DNA from 4 places in the Kitasatospora sp. NPDC001309 genome. Region 4 is predicted to be linked to each of the others. Evidence: riboswitches for the same ligand, from Rfam matches in the RefSeq annotation. Region 4 holds a riboswitch; each other region holds the start of a gene.
What was found. A riboswitch is a leader RNA that binds a small molecule or an ion and turns the genes downstream of it on or off. The one in region 4 is predicted to bind cobalamin.

Region 1: linked by a shared signal. The riboswitch ahead of ACFY2K_RS16900 (peptidase) and the one ahead of ACFY2K_RS02610 (FecCD family ABC transporter permease) in region 4 are both predicted to bind cobalamin.
Region 2: linked by a shared signal. The riboswitch ahead of ACFY2K_RS34460 (ABC transporter substrate-binding protein) and the one ahead of ACFY2K_RS02610 (FecCD family ABC transporter permease) in region 4 are both predicted to bind cobalamin.
Region 3: linked by a shared signal. The riboswitch ahead of ACFY2K_RS18265 (cobalamin biosynthesis protein) and the one ahead of ACFY2K_RS02610 (FecCD family ABC transporter permease) in region 4 are both predicted to bind cobalamin.

What each region holds. Positions count from the first base shown of each region.
Region 1 covers NZ_JBIAXC010000014.1:93,362-96,389, forward strand. The annotation lists gene ACFY2K_RS16895 (flagellar hook-length control protein FliK) at 1-495, opposite strand, end outside; gene ACFY2K_RS16900 (peptidase) at 525-1,631, opposite strand; cobalamin riboswitch at 1,730-1,878, opposite strand; gene ACFY2K_RS16905 (TetR/AcrR family transcriptional regulator) at 1,991-2,584, opposite strand; gene ACFY2K_RS16910 (FAD-dependent oxidoreductase) at 2,711-3,028, shown strand, end outside.
Region 2 covers NZ_JBIAXC010000047.1:2,209-5,236, forward strand. The annotation lists gene ACFY2K_RS34455 (FecCD family ABC transporter permease) at 1-623, opposite strand, end outside; gene ACFY2K_RS34460 (ABC transporter substrate-binding protein) at 620-1,537, opposite strand; cobalamin riboswitch at 1,695-1,901, opposite strand; gene ACFY2K_RS34465 (hypothetical protein) at 2,007-2,948, opposite strand.
Region 3 covers NZ_JBIAXC010000016.1:74,579-77,606, forward strand. The annotation lists gene ACFY2K_RS18255 (alpha/beta hydrolase family protein) at 1-617, opposite strand, end outside; gene ACFY2K_RS18260 (transcriptional regulator) at 1,023-1,709, opposite strand; cobalamin riboswitch at 1,903-2,034, shown strand; gene ACFY2K_RS18265 (cobalamin biosynthesis protein) at 2,133-3,028, shown strand, end outside.
Region 4 covers NZ_JBIAXC010000002.1:74,966-77,993, reverse strand. The annotation lists gene sodX (nickel-type superoxide dismutase maturation protease) at 1-267, opposite strand, end outside; gene sodN (superoxide dismutase, Ni) at 444-839, shown strand; cobalamin riboswitch at 939-1,084, shown strand; gene ACFY2K_RS02610 (FecCD family ABC transporter permease) at 1,180-2,232, shown strand; gene ACFY2K_RS02605 (ABC transporter ATP-binding protein) at 2,229-3,028, shown strand, end outside.

The DNA.
Region 1 (3,028 bases), on a different contig from region 4:
GGGCGCGGTGATGCCCGGCTGGGCACCGGCGCCGAAGGACCAGCCCTCGACGTCGCCGGGTGCCGGGTTGTAGCTGCCCGCGCCCAGGTTGCTGTACGACCAGGGGCCGCCGTGCTGGGCGTGCCAGTACGACCAGTAGGCGCTGCCGGTCGGGTTGGTGCAGGTCGTCGGCAGGGCGTTGATCGTGCAGACGAAGCCCGGGAAGCGCGGGTGGAAGGAGTACGAGAAACCGGCCCCGGTCAGCGCGGCCAGGCCGCTGGCCGGGTCGCCGGGCGCACAGCCGGTCTGGACGCCGCCGCCGACGGCGGTGAAGTCGACCACGACGGTGACCCCGGTGGTGCCGGTGCAGGCGTCCGCCCGCGCCTGCGGGGCCTGGACGGCGGAGACGCCGAGCAGGCCGGCCGTGAGGGCCGCCGCAGCGGCGATCGACCCGAGCGTACGGCGGGCCGGGCGGGCACGGCGGGCCGGGCGGACCGCGGTGAAGGTGTCGGTCATCGGTGAAATCCTCCTGGAGTCAGGCTCGTTCAGCGCACGGCCGTGGGCGTGGCCGTGTCCCTGGCCGTGTCCGTGGCCGGGCAGGCGAGGGTAGGGGCGCCGGGGCGTGCACCGGCGGCGGACAGCGTGGCCAGCGGGGTGCCCGCGAGGCCGAGGACGGCCTGTGCCGTGGCCCGGGCGCCGTTGCCCGCGTTGAAACCGCTCGCGTCGTAGGCGACGGCGCCGCGGACCGCCTGGTCGGCGGAGCAGTCCTGCTGGAACTTGACCAGCCGGCTCCAGCCCTTGAACCCGGCGGCCAGGCGCCCGCCGGAGAACAGCGCCTGGGTGGCCAGGCCGGTGGTGTTGGCGTTGGAGGCGGTCGCCCCGGCGGCCGCGAACCCGCCGTCGCCGTTCTGGTGGGCGGTGAGCCAGCCGAGTCCCGTGTTCGCCTTGGCGGCGCGACCGGTGGCGGCGAGGGCCTGGACGGCGAGCGCGGTGGCGTCGGGGTCGCTGGTGCAGGCGGCCTGGCCGAAGGAGACCGGGAAGCCGCCGTCCGCGCACTGGCTGTTCGCCAGGAAGTCGACGGCCGCCGCCGGGGCGTCACCGGGCGTGCGGTGCAGGGCGATCAGGGCGAGGGACTGGCCGAAGGCGTTGCTGTAGTCGCCCCACTGGGAGCGGTCGGAGAAGCGGCCTCCGGCGGTCTGCAGCGAGCGCAGCCGGGCCGGCAGGTCGACGCCGCCGAAGGCCGTCGGGTCCCCGCCGCGGACCTCGACGGCGAGCAGCAGCTTGGCGGTCGCGCCCGCATAGGCCTCGGTGGTGCCATCGCCGAGGTAGCCGCTGATGACCTCGGGCTTCGCCAGCCAGGCGGTGGCCTTCGCGGCGGCGTCGTCGGAGCTGCGCGAGGCCGCGAAGGCCAGCACGGCGTCGATGGTCAGGCCCTGGTCGGGGTAGGCGGTCCCGTTGAAGACGGACTCGAAGTGGTCGCCGCCGACGAGCTGGCGGGCCAGCCAGCCGCCCGCGGCGGCGTCGGGGCGGAACGTCCCGGACGAGGTCGGGGCGGCGGGCGCGGCACTCGCGGCGGTGGCCGCCGGGAGCGCGGCGGCAAGGGCGAGGGCGGGTATCGCGAGCAGACCGAGGGTGCGGCGGAGCGCGGGCATGGAGACCTTTCCGGGCCCGCACACAGGGGCCCGGAGGGCCTCGGCGACGCACCGGGCAGCCCTCTGAGCTCCGGCCCGCAGACCACGACGGGAGGAGTGGACGACACACCTCCGCCGACGGGTACTCGGGCTCGCCACCGACGCGGAGTCGGAGGCCTACCGTTGCGGGTCAGCGCCGGACTCGAACCGGACTTCCCCCGAGGGCGGAGTCACAACTTGACGGCCCATCATGGCGATACGGAAAAGATCCGGTCAAGGGTTCGAGCGCGACACCACGGCGCCCGGCAGGCGTGAGGAGTGGCCCACGCGGCGCGCAGCGCCACCACGCGCAGCGGAGCGGCCGGCGGCCGGCGGACCGGTCAGGTGCCCGGGTGGGCGGCCGCCCAGCCGTGTTCGAGCAGCGCGAAGGCCTCGTCGGCGGCTCGGCGCGGGTCGGCGTGCCGCAGGACGAGGCTGCGGGCCTCCAGGGCGAAGCGGGCCAGGGCGGCGCAGCTGACGTCGTCCTCGGGCGCGCCCACCGCCTCGGCGACGGCCCTGGCCAGGGCCGCTTCGTGGCGCGTCCACATGCGCTGGGCGTAGTCGCACAGTGCGGGGGTCTCCTGCACCAGGCGCGTGAAGTCGGCGAACCGCGGGTCGGTGGCGTGGACGGCGAGCTGGGTCTGCTTCCGCAGCATGTGCTCGCGGAGGGCCCGGGGGATCGACGTGCCGGGGGCGCGGTCGCGCACGGCAGCGACGAGTTCTGCCTCCAGTTCGTCGTCCTGGTCGAAGACCAGGGCTTCCTTGCCGGAGAAGTGTTTGAACAGGGTGGTCACCGAGACGTCGGCGTGGTCGGCGACGTCCTTGACGCCGACCTGGTCGTAGCCGCGTTCGAGGAAGAGTTCGAGTGCGGCGTCGGCCAGGGACTGGCGGGTCTGGGCCTTCTTGCGCTCGCGGCGCCCGGTCGGTTCGGTCACCCGCCCACCGTACCGCGAAGTGCATTCGCTGCAAAAGTGTAGTCATTGCACTTATTGAGCGAGTGTGGTTTCTTGGTGATGCGCCGGGCCACCCGGCGACCGACCCACCTCCCGAGGGGCACTTCCATGCACTCTGCCCGTGATCCCCGCATCGCCATCGTCGGCGCCGGCCTCGGCGGCCTCACCTGCGCCCGAGTCCTCCAGCAGCACGGCCGCTCCGTCACCGTCCTCGAACGCGAGGCATCCGCCGCTTCCCGCCCGCAGGGCGGCTCCCTCGACATGCATCCCGGCACCGGGCAGGCCGCGCTCGGTGCGGCGGGGCTCCTCGACCGGTTCCACGCCCTCGCCCGCCCCGAAGGAGACGAGTGGCGCGTGCTCGACTTCGCCACCGCCACCCTCCTGGCACAGCAGGGGCCCTCCGCCGACGGCGGCCGACCGGAGATC
Region 2 (3,028 bases), on a different contig from region 4:
GAGCCCAGCGTCCACTCCATGACACCGCGCGCCGCGTCGCGGTCCCCGAGGACCAGCACGACGAACGAGGTGTACGCCCCGCACAGTTGGCCCACCGCGATGCCGGCGAGCACCGTCCGGGCGGTCGGCAGCGACCGGGTGCGCGCGCCGGCCAGCACCAGGACGACGACGGCGGTGAGCAGGGCGCCGGCGAAGGCCGCCGTCGCCACCGCGCCGGTGCCCACGGCGCCGGTCACGCCGACGCCGAGGACGATCACGGTCACCGCGCCGGCGGCGGCTCCGTCCGAGATCCCGAGCAGGAAGGGATCGGCCAGGTCGTTGCCGGTCAGGGTCTGCAGCACCGCGCCGCAGACCGCGAGTCCGGCGCCGGTGGCGGCCGCTCCCAGGACCCGGGGCAGCCGCAGCTGCCAGACGATCCGGTCGTCCAGCAGGGTGACCTGCGGGTCGGCGAGTCCGAGTCGGCGCGCCACGACCTCGATCACGGTCGGGAGCGGCTCGTGGTGTGAGCCGACGGCCAGGCCGAGGAGCACGGTGGCCAGCAGCAGGGCCGCACCGACGGCCAGGGCCGCCGTCGCGCGGCCCGGACCGGCGGGCCGCGCGACGGGGTGGGGTGCCGTGGTCATGAAGCCGGGCGCAGCGCGCTCAGCCCCGCCGAGACCCGGGCGGCCCCGTCGGCGAGCCGCACGCCGGGAGTCGACTCCGAGAACGGCACCACCACGAAGGCCTTGCGCCGCACGGCGCCGAGCTTGCTCAGCACCGGGTCGTGCTCCAGGTAGTCGATCTTGGACTGGGCGGTGTCCCAGCCGGCGTCCGCGAGCACGATGGCGTCCGGGTCGGCCGCGACGACCTTCTCCCAGCTCACGTTCTGCCAGCCGCCGGGCAGGTCCGCGAAGACGTTGCGGGCGCCCACGGCGTCGAGCACCAGCTGGGGGCCGCCGTGGCCGGCGCCGACGAAGGGCGACTTGGTGTCCGAGTCGTACCACAGGACCTTCAGGTCCTTGCCCGCGGCCGTCGTCGTGAACCCGGCGAGCTGCTGCTCCTGCTGGTGCTGGATCGCGGCGGCCCGCTCCGGTACGCCGAAGACCTGGGCGACGTCGTGCAGTTCGCCCCACGCGGCCTGCCACGTCGTCGGCGGCACCTGGCTCTTGTCCGAGCAGCCGAACGGGGACAGGTACGACGCTACGCCCTGGCCGCGCAGGTCCTCCCGGGTGCCCGCGACCTTGTCGGTGAACGCGCTGGCGTAGGAGGCGTACAGGAAGTCGGGGCGGGCGGTGAGGAGCTTCTCCTTCGTCGGGTACTTCGCGGAGAGCACCGGGACGGAGTCGTAGGCCGCCTTCCACTTCTCCGGGACGGCATCGTCGAGGTAGGCGGTACCGGCCATGCGGGACTCCAGGCCGAGGGCCAGAGCCACCTCGGTGGCCCCCTCGTTGAGCGTCACCAGCCGTTCGGGCGGCGTGCCGACCGTCACGGTGGTCCCGCAGTTCTCCACGCTGACCGGCGCGGCACCTGCGGACGTCCCGCCGGGCGCGGCGGGCACGGGGGCGCCCGTGCAGGCGCCGAGCGTGCCGAGGAACAGGACGGCGGCGACCGCCCGGCCGACACGTATCGGACCTGTGGGACGTATGGGATGTACGGAGCAAATGGATCGGAACGGACGCGGCTGACCGCTGGGCACGTGTTCTCCAAAACCCTCGTGGAACATGTCGTGCCGTGGCCGGTCTCCTGGCTTCCGCATCGACGTGCCGCGGCCGACCTTCCCGGGCGGCTCCTTCGAGCCCGCCCAGTGGCCCTGACCGCTGGGCGAGCCGGTCAGCGAGGGCCGCGGAACTCCGCGGCAACAGTGGCGAGGGCCGCACCGGACTCAGACCGGTTTCCCGAACACCACGGCGATCGCACGGTATCAGGCGTGGTCAGGGCGGCGGAGTCCGGCTCAGGGTGACGGCCCGACAGCGACGGCCCGCCGCGCGGGGGGCGCGGCGGGCCGGGTTCCTCGGAGCGGGCGGTCGTCAGCCGTGCGTCACGCACTTGTTGGTGCTGTTGGACCACAGGCCCTGGAGGTCGAAGGTGCCGGTGCTCAGGGTGACGTAGGCGTCGAGGTTCTCGCACTCGTCGCCGATCTCACCGCCGCCGCCGTTCCAGCCGATGCTGGGCCAGAAGTCGGTGACCGTCTCCGCGTACTCGTGGGTCTCGGTGGACTCGATGCCGGAGAGCAGCCGCCCGTCGGTGAAGGTGGTGCAGGCGCCCGCCCCGTTGTCCGGGATGTACGGCAGGTTGGTGTAGGCCAGGGTGCCGTAGGAGCTGCTGGTCTTGTCGTGCCAGGCGCAGAAGCCGGAGTTGGGGAAGCCGTCCGGGTGGGTGCCGGTGGGGGAGACCACCACGTACTGGGCGTTGAGGTTGGGCGCCTGGGTGGTGTTGCCGAAGTGGGCGGCGGCCTTGCCCGCCTCGGCGGCGATCTGGGCGGCGGTGGCGTTGGCCGGGGTGGCGGCGGCGTTGTCGAACCAGACGCCGGCCAGCGGGGAGGACGCCGGGTGCTGGACGTGGGTGCCCTTGGTGCCGCAGGTGGTGGTGCCCCTGGCGACGCCCTCGCAGTACTGGCTGAGGATGGTGCCCCAGGTGTCCTGGCTGCCGTAGAGGCCCTTGAACATGTTCTGCATGTCGGGGGCGACCCCGGCTGGGTCGGAGGACCACTGCGAGCCCCAGAACACCAGGTACACCTTGGGAGTGGGGGAGACCACGCCCTGGGTCGCGGCGGAGCGGACCGACAGGGTGTTGCCGGAGGTCGCGGTCGGGCTCTTGGCGGTGGTGCCGGGGTGGAGCGGCTTGGCCCCGAAGTGGGCGGCGGCCGGGGCGGGTTGGGCCTCGGCGCCGGCGGCCAGGGCGGTGGTGCCGAAGGCGGCCAGGGCCAGCGCCGTGAGGGTGTGGGCGGCGGCCTTGAGGGGGGTGCGCATGTGTCTGCTCCCGGGTGTGAGGGTGTGGGAGGTTCGTCCGTACAGGCCTGCGGACCGGCCGGCCCGCGGGTTGAGCCCGG
Region 3 (3,028 bases), on a different contig from region 4:
GTCTCGCCGAAGTGGCTGTAGCCGTCCGGGGACACCGGGGCGCCCTCGTCGCCGCGGTAGGTGACCGCCAGCGCCGGCAGACCCAGGCGGTGCAGGGCCGGCAGCACCGGAAGCACCTGCTGGCGGTCCGCCTCCGGGCCGTGGACCAGGACCACCCAGGTACCGCGCTTGCCGCCGAGCAGCCAGACCGGCAGCGGGCCGAGCTCGCCGTCGGCCACCGTGTCGGTGAAGGCCAGGCCGAGCGCCGAGGTCGGATCGCCCAGGTGCACGCGCGGAGTGAAGCGGACCTCGGTGCCGGGCGTCAGGGTGCCCCGGTCCGCCCGGACCAGCCGGCGGGTGACGCCCTGCGCGTCACTGTGCAGGACCTCCTCCACCACCGCGTGCCCGCCGTCCGCCCACTCCACCGCCCAGCGACCGGGGCGCAGGCTCTCAGGACGCCGACTGAACGTCACCCGCCCCGCCGCGAGGCTCTGCACCAGCACCGGCCCCGAATCCGGGCCGTCGGCGGCCGGGCCCGCGGCCGGACGGACCAACCGCTCGGAGGCCCGACGGCCGACGACCAGGACGGCGGCCCCGGCGGCGGCGGCCGCCACGACGGCTGCGGTTCCCCAACGCATATCGATCCCCGCTCTGTTCACTGACCCGGACGGTGTTCGAGGACCAGTCCACAAGGGGGGTGGCGGGGCGGCCACTGGGCGGGGCCGTCTGGGGGGGCCGCTGCGCGGGGCTGGGGTGGGGTGGTGGGCTCTCGGGAGGGTGGGTGACGCCGGGGGCGGTTCCGGGGGTGGGCGCTCCGGGGGCTGGGTGATTTTCCGACCGCCGACCCTGTGGGGTGGGGTGCTGGGCGCCATGGGCGGTCTGAAAATCACCCGCAACGCCCCTCTCCGCACCCACCCCCTCCACCGCCCCCTCCCGCAGCGCGTCCCTCTCGCCTTGGGCGGGTGGTGGGGGGAGGGGGTGGTGGGCGCGCGGGGCGTTGCCCGCGCGCCCGTGCCTGTACGCCCGCAGTGGGTTGGTGCCGGTCAGACGGGGATGGTGGGGTGGTGGGTGCTGAGGAGGTGCCAGAAGCGGGGGGTGAGGGGTGGGGTGGTGGGGTGGGTGGTGGTGCCCCAGTGGGAGGGGATGTGGTGTTCCTGGTGGAGGACGGGGAGGACGGCGGCGAGGTCGGGTTCGGGGACGGGGACGAGGCGGGCGATCGGGCGGAGGTGGGGTTGCCAGCGGCCGGCCACGCACTGGCGGAGCAGGGCGTCGAGGGCCTCGCGGCGGCCGGTGGCCTCGACGAGTTCGGTGAGGCGCAGGCCGAGGACCTGGGCGAGGGCGTGGGTCTGGTCCGGGTCGCCGTCCCAGTCGCCGGTCAGTTCGGCCTGGCGGTAGGTGGGCAGGGGGATGCCGACCCGTTCGGCGACGGTTTCCGGGGGGAGTTCCCGGGCGAGGCGGTGGTCGCGCAGGCTGACGGGGTGGCCGGGCATCAGGGCGGCGGCCGGGCACCAGAGGGCGCGGGCCAGGGCGATGAACTCGGTCTCGCCGGGGCGCAGCACGCCGTCCTCCCAGGCGAGGACGTGGCCGGGCAGCAGTCGGACGCCGTGTGCGGCCATGCCCTCGGCGACCTGCTCGGGAGTCAGCCCGAGGCCGGTTCGGTGGGCCCGGGCGGCCTCCGGCGAGAACGGCACCGGGGCGGGGGCGGCGACGGGGGGCTTTCTGCGGCGCATGGCCGAACCGTAGGCGTGGCCTGCGGCGCGGCCCCAGCCGCCGAACGCACGAAGCGGGGGCGCCGGGCTCTTGGTGGTACTGGGCGATCGCACAGGGCGGGGGCGGGTGCGTCGTGTGACCAACCCCTCCGTGACCTCGGTTGACTCCCGGTTCGGGCGCGTGATGGGATCCTGGGGCCAAACGGAGGCATGGAGAGGAAGCCGGTGCGAGTCCGGCGCGGTCCCGCCACTGTCACCGGGGAGCACGCTCGGAAAGTGCCACGGCGGACCGTCAGGGGCCGTTGGAAGGCCCGGGGGTGCGTCGGACCCGGAAGCCAGGAGACTCTCGCCCCCGGTACGTCGATCCAGGGCGCGGACCCTGAGTGAGGACACCCACGCGATGCAGGCTGCCCCGCCCGGTTGGATCCCCGGCTTCTCGATGTTGTGCGCCCGCTGACCCGGGCCGCGGCCTTCGCGGTGGGCGCCGTCGTGGGCTACGCCGCCGACGCCCGGTACGCCGACCCGCGCCGCGGCCACCCCGTCGCCCTGTTCGGCACGGCCGCGGGGCGGCTGGAGCGGCGGCTGTGGCGCGACGACCGGGCGGCCGGTGCCGGGTACACCGCGGTGTGCGTGGGTGCGGTCGCGGCCGGCGCGCTCGCCCTGGACCGTACGGTCGGGCGCCGTCCGCTGGGCCGGGCCGCGTTGGCGGCGGCGGCGACCTGGACGGTGCTCGGCGGCACCTCGCTGACCCGGGAGGCCCGCACCGTCGGACGCTCGCTGGCCGCAGGCGACCTGACGGCGGCCCGGGAGCGGCTGCCGCACCTGTGCGGGCGGGATCCGAGTGCCCTGGACGGGCAGCAGATCGCCCGGGCGGTGGTCGAGTCGGTGGCCGAGAACACGGCGGATGCCGTGGTGAACGCACTGGCCTGGGGTGCCCTGGCGGGCACGCCGGGGCTGCTGGCGTTCCGCGCGGTGAACACCCTGGACGCCATGGTGGGCCACCGCTCGCCCCGCTACGCCCGCTTCGGCTGGGCCTCGGCCCGGCTGGACGACGTGGCGGGCTGGCCGGGCGCCCGGCTGACGGCCCTGCTGACGGTGGCCGCCGCGCCCGAGCCCCGGACCGCCTGGCGGGTCTGGCGCCGGGACGGCTCCGCGCACCCGAGCCCGAACGCGGGCCAGGCCGAGTCGGCCTTCGCGGGGGCGGTCGGGGTCCGGCTGGGCGGGACGTTGCGGTACGGGGAGCGGGTGGAGCACCGGCCCGTCCTGGGTGCCGAGTTGCGGCCGGTGACGGTGGACGACATCGAGCGGGCCTGCACGCTGTCCCGGCGGGTGGGCGCGCT
Region 4 (3,028 bases):
GCTGTCGCTGTCCACCGGACGGTTGTCGGACAGCAGCCACCAGCCCTTCGGGCGGCGCTCGGCGGCCCGCTTCACCACCAGCAGGTCCTGCTGGAACGGGTGCCGGAACAGCACCACCGCGCCGGGCCGGATCGGCGCCCCGTAGCGGACCAGCAGCCGGTCGCCCTCGCGCAGGGTCGGGACCATCGACGGGCCCGTCACGTCGACCAGCCCGAACGGCACCGCGCCGCCCTGCCCGCCGCCCTGCGGCTCCGCGCTCCGCGCCATGGCTCCTCCTCCCGGACCGACCGCCCCAGTCTGCCGTACGGACCGTCATCCGTTCGATGTCCGGATTACCCCGGTTCCGGGTCCGTCTTTCGCCCTAGGCCCACCGCCCGGCCGCGAAACCCGGAGGCCGGAAGGGTAATCTCGGGCGCGGGAAGACGATCTAAGGAAGGACTCCCATGTTCTCTCGTCTGTTTGCACCGCGTGCCACTGCTCACGCCCACTGCGACCTGCCGTGCGGTGTCTACGACCCCGCCCAGGCCAAGCTGGAGGCCGAGTCGGTCAAGGCCACCCAGGAGAAGTACCAGGCCAACGAGGACCCGCACTTCCGCGCCCGCGCCATCATCATCAAGGAGCAGCGCGCCGAGGCCGTCAAGCACCACATCTCGGTGCTGTGGAGCGACTACTTCAAGGCCCCGCACTTCGAGAAGTACCCGCAGCTGCACCAGCTGATCAACGACACCCTGAAGGCCGCCTCGGCCGCCAAGGCGTCCACCGACCCGGCCACCGGCCAGGCCCTGCTGGACCTGATCGCCGAGGTCGACAAGATCTTCTGGGAGACCAAGCAGGCCTGAGCCTGACGCGTCGCCACCCGGCCGCCCCCGTCCGCACCGTCGGACGGGGGCGGTCGTGCGTTCCCGTGCCCCCGCCCCGGGAACGGACCCCGGTAAGGGTTGCCTACCCTGAGTGGCTGTTATGCTGCCAGGGCGTCCGAGGGGGAAGTCCGGTGAGAATCCGGCGCTGACCCGCAACGGTGAGCACGGCCCGCGGTCCCGGGGCCGGGCCAGCCCGATCGCCCCCGGCCGCTGAACTCCCGACAACTCGCCGTGGACTGCGAGGGGAAGGCGCCCGGGCCCGACCCCGGCCGGCGCCCGCCCCGGCACACCCGCGGCCCGAGGCAAGGCACGCCCGCCCGTGAGTGACCCCGTTCGCCGAATACCGACCCTCCCGCTCGCCCTCGGCCTCGCCGCCGCCCTGCTGCTCTCCCTGGTCTGCGGCGTCGCGCTCGGCGCCTCCGGAATCGAACTCCCGGACGTCCTGCGACTGTTGGGCGCCGGGCTGACCGGCGGACGGCTGGACGCGAGCGACGCGGCGGCGTACGCGATCGTCTGGGAGCTGCGGCTGCCGCGCACCCTGCTGGCCGCCGTGGTCGGCGGCGGGCTCGCCGCCACCGGGGTCGCCGTCCAGGCCCTGGTGCGCAACGCCCTCGCCGACCCGTTCGTCCTGGGCATCTCCTCCGGCGCCGCCGTCGGCGCCAACGCCGTCCTGCTGCTCGGCGCCTTCGCCTCGCTCGGGGTGTGGGCGATCTCGGTCTCCGCGTTCGGCTCCGCGCTGCTCGCCATGGTGCTGGTCTACCTCGCCGCCCGCACCGCGTACGGGCTCACCCCGCTGCGGCTGGTGCTCACCGGCACCGCGCTCTCCTACGGCTTCTCCGCCCTGACCACCCTGATGGTCTTCTCCGCCGACCACGCCGAGGCCGCCCGGGACGCCATGATGTGGCTGCTCGGCAGCCTCGGCGGCGCCACCTGGGGCTCGGTGCCGATCGCGGCCGCCACCGTCCTGGCCGGACTGGCCTATCTGGCCTGCGCCGCCGGACGGTTGGACGCGCTCGCGATGGGCGACGAGACCTCCGCCTCGCTCGGCGTCGACCCGGACCGGCTGCGCCGGGAACTGTTCGTGGTCACCGCCGCCGTCACCGGCACCGTGGTCGCCGTCAGCGGGGCGATCGGCTTCGTCGGACTGCTGATGCCGCACCTGGCCCGGATGCTGGTCGGCGCCGGGCACCGCCGGGTGCTGGCGATCGCGCCGCTCGCCGGGGCGCTGCTGCTGGTCTGGGTGGACATCGCCTCCCGCACCCTGCTGGCACCCGCCGAACTGCCCGTCGGGGTGTTCACCGCGGTGCTCGGGGTGCCCGCCTTCCTGCTGATGATGCGCCGCCGCGGCCAGGCCTTCGGAGGCCGGCGATGACGGCCCCGACCCCTTCGACCGGCGCGGAGGACCTGCGGGTCGACGGCGTCTCGGTGGAACTGGCCGGCGCCCGGCTGGTCCACGAGGTGAGCCTGACGGCCGCCGCCGGGCAGGTGATCGGACTGATCGGCCCGAACGGCAGCGGCAAGTCGACCCTGCTGCGCTGCGTCTACCGGGTGCTGCGCCCGGCCGGCGGGACCGTCAGGCTGGGCGGCGACGACCTGCACGCGCTCACCGCCCGCGACACCGCCCGCCGGGTGGCCGCGCTGACCCAGGAGCACCCCGCCGAGTTCGAGTTCACGGTGGCCGAGGTGGTCGCCATGGGCCGGCTGCCGCACCGGCGCGGCCTCGCCGCCGGCCCGACCGCCGGGGACCGGGAGCGCTGCGCCGCCGCGCTGCGCCGGGTCCGGGCCGACCACCTCGCCGAACGCGCCTTCCCGAGCCTGTCCGGCGGCGAGAAGCAGCGGGTGCTGATCGCCCGCGCGCTCGTCCAGGAACCGCGCCTGCTGGTGCTGGACGAGCCCACCAACCACCTCGACATCGCCCACCAGTTGGAGGTGCTGGCACTCGCCCGCGAGGCCGGGCCGACGGTGCTCACCGCCCTGCACGACCTCAACCTGGCGGCGGGCCACTGCGACCGGCTGTACGTGCTGGAGGCCGGCCGGATCGTCGCCGCCGGCGAGCCCCACGAGGTGCTCCGCCCCGAACTGCTGGCCGAGGTGTTCGGCGTCCGGGCCACCCCCGTCCGCCACCCCGGGACCGGCGCCCTCCAGCTGCTGTTCGACCGTCTCGCCTG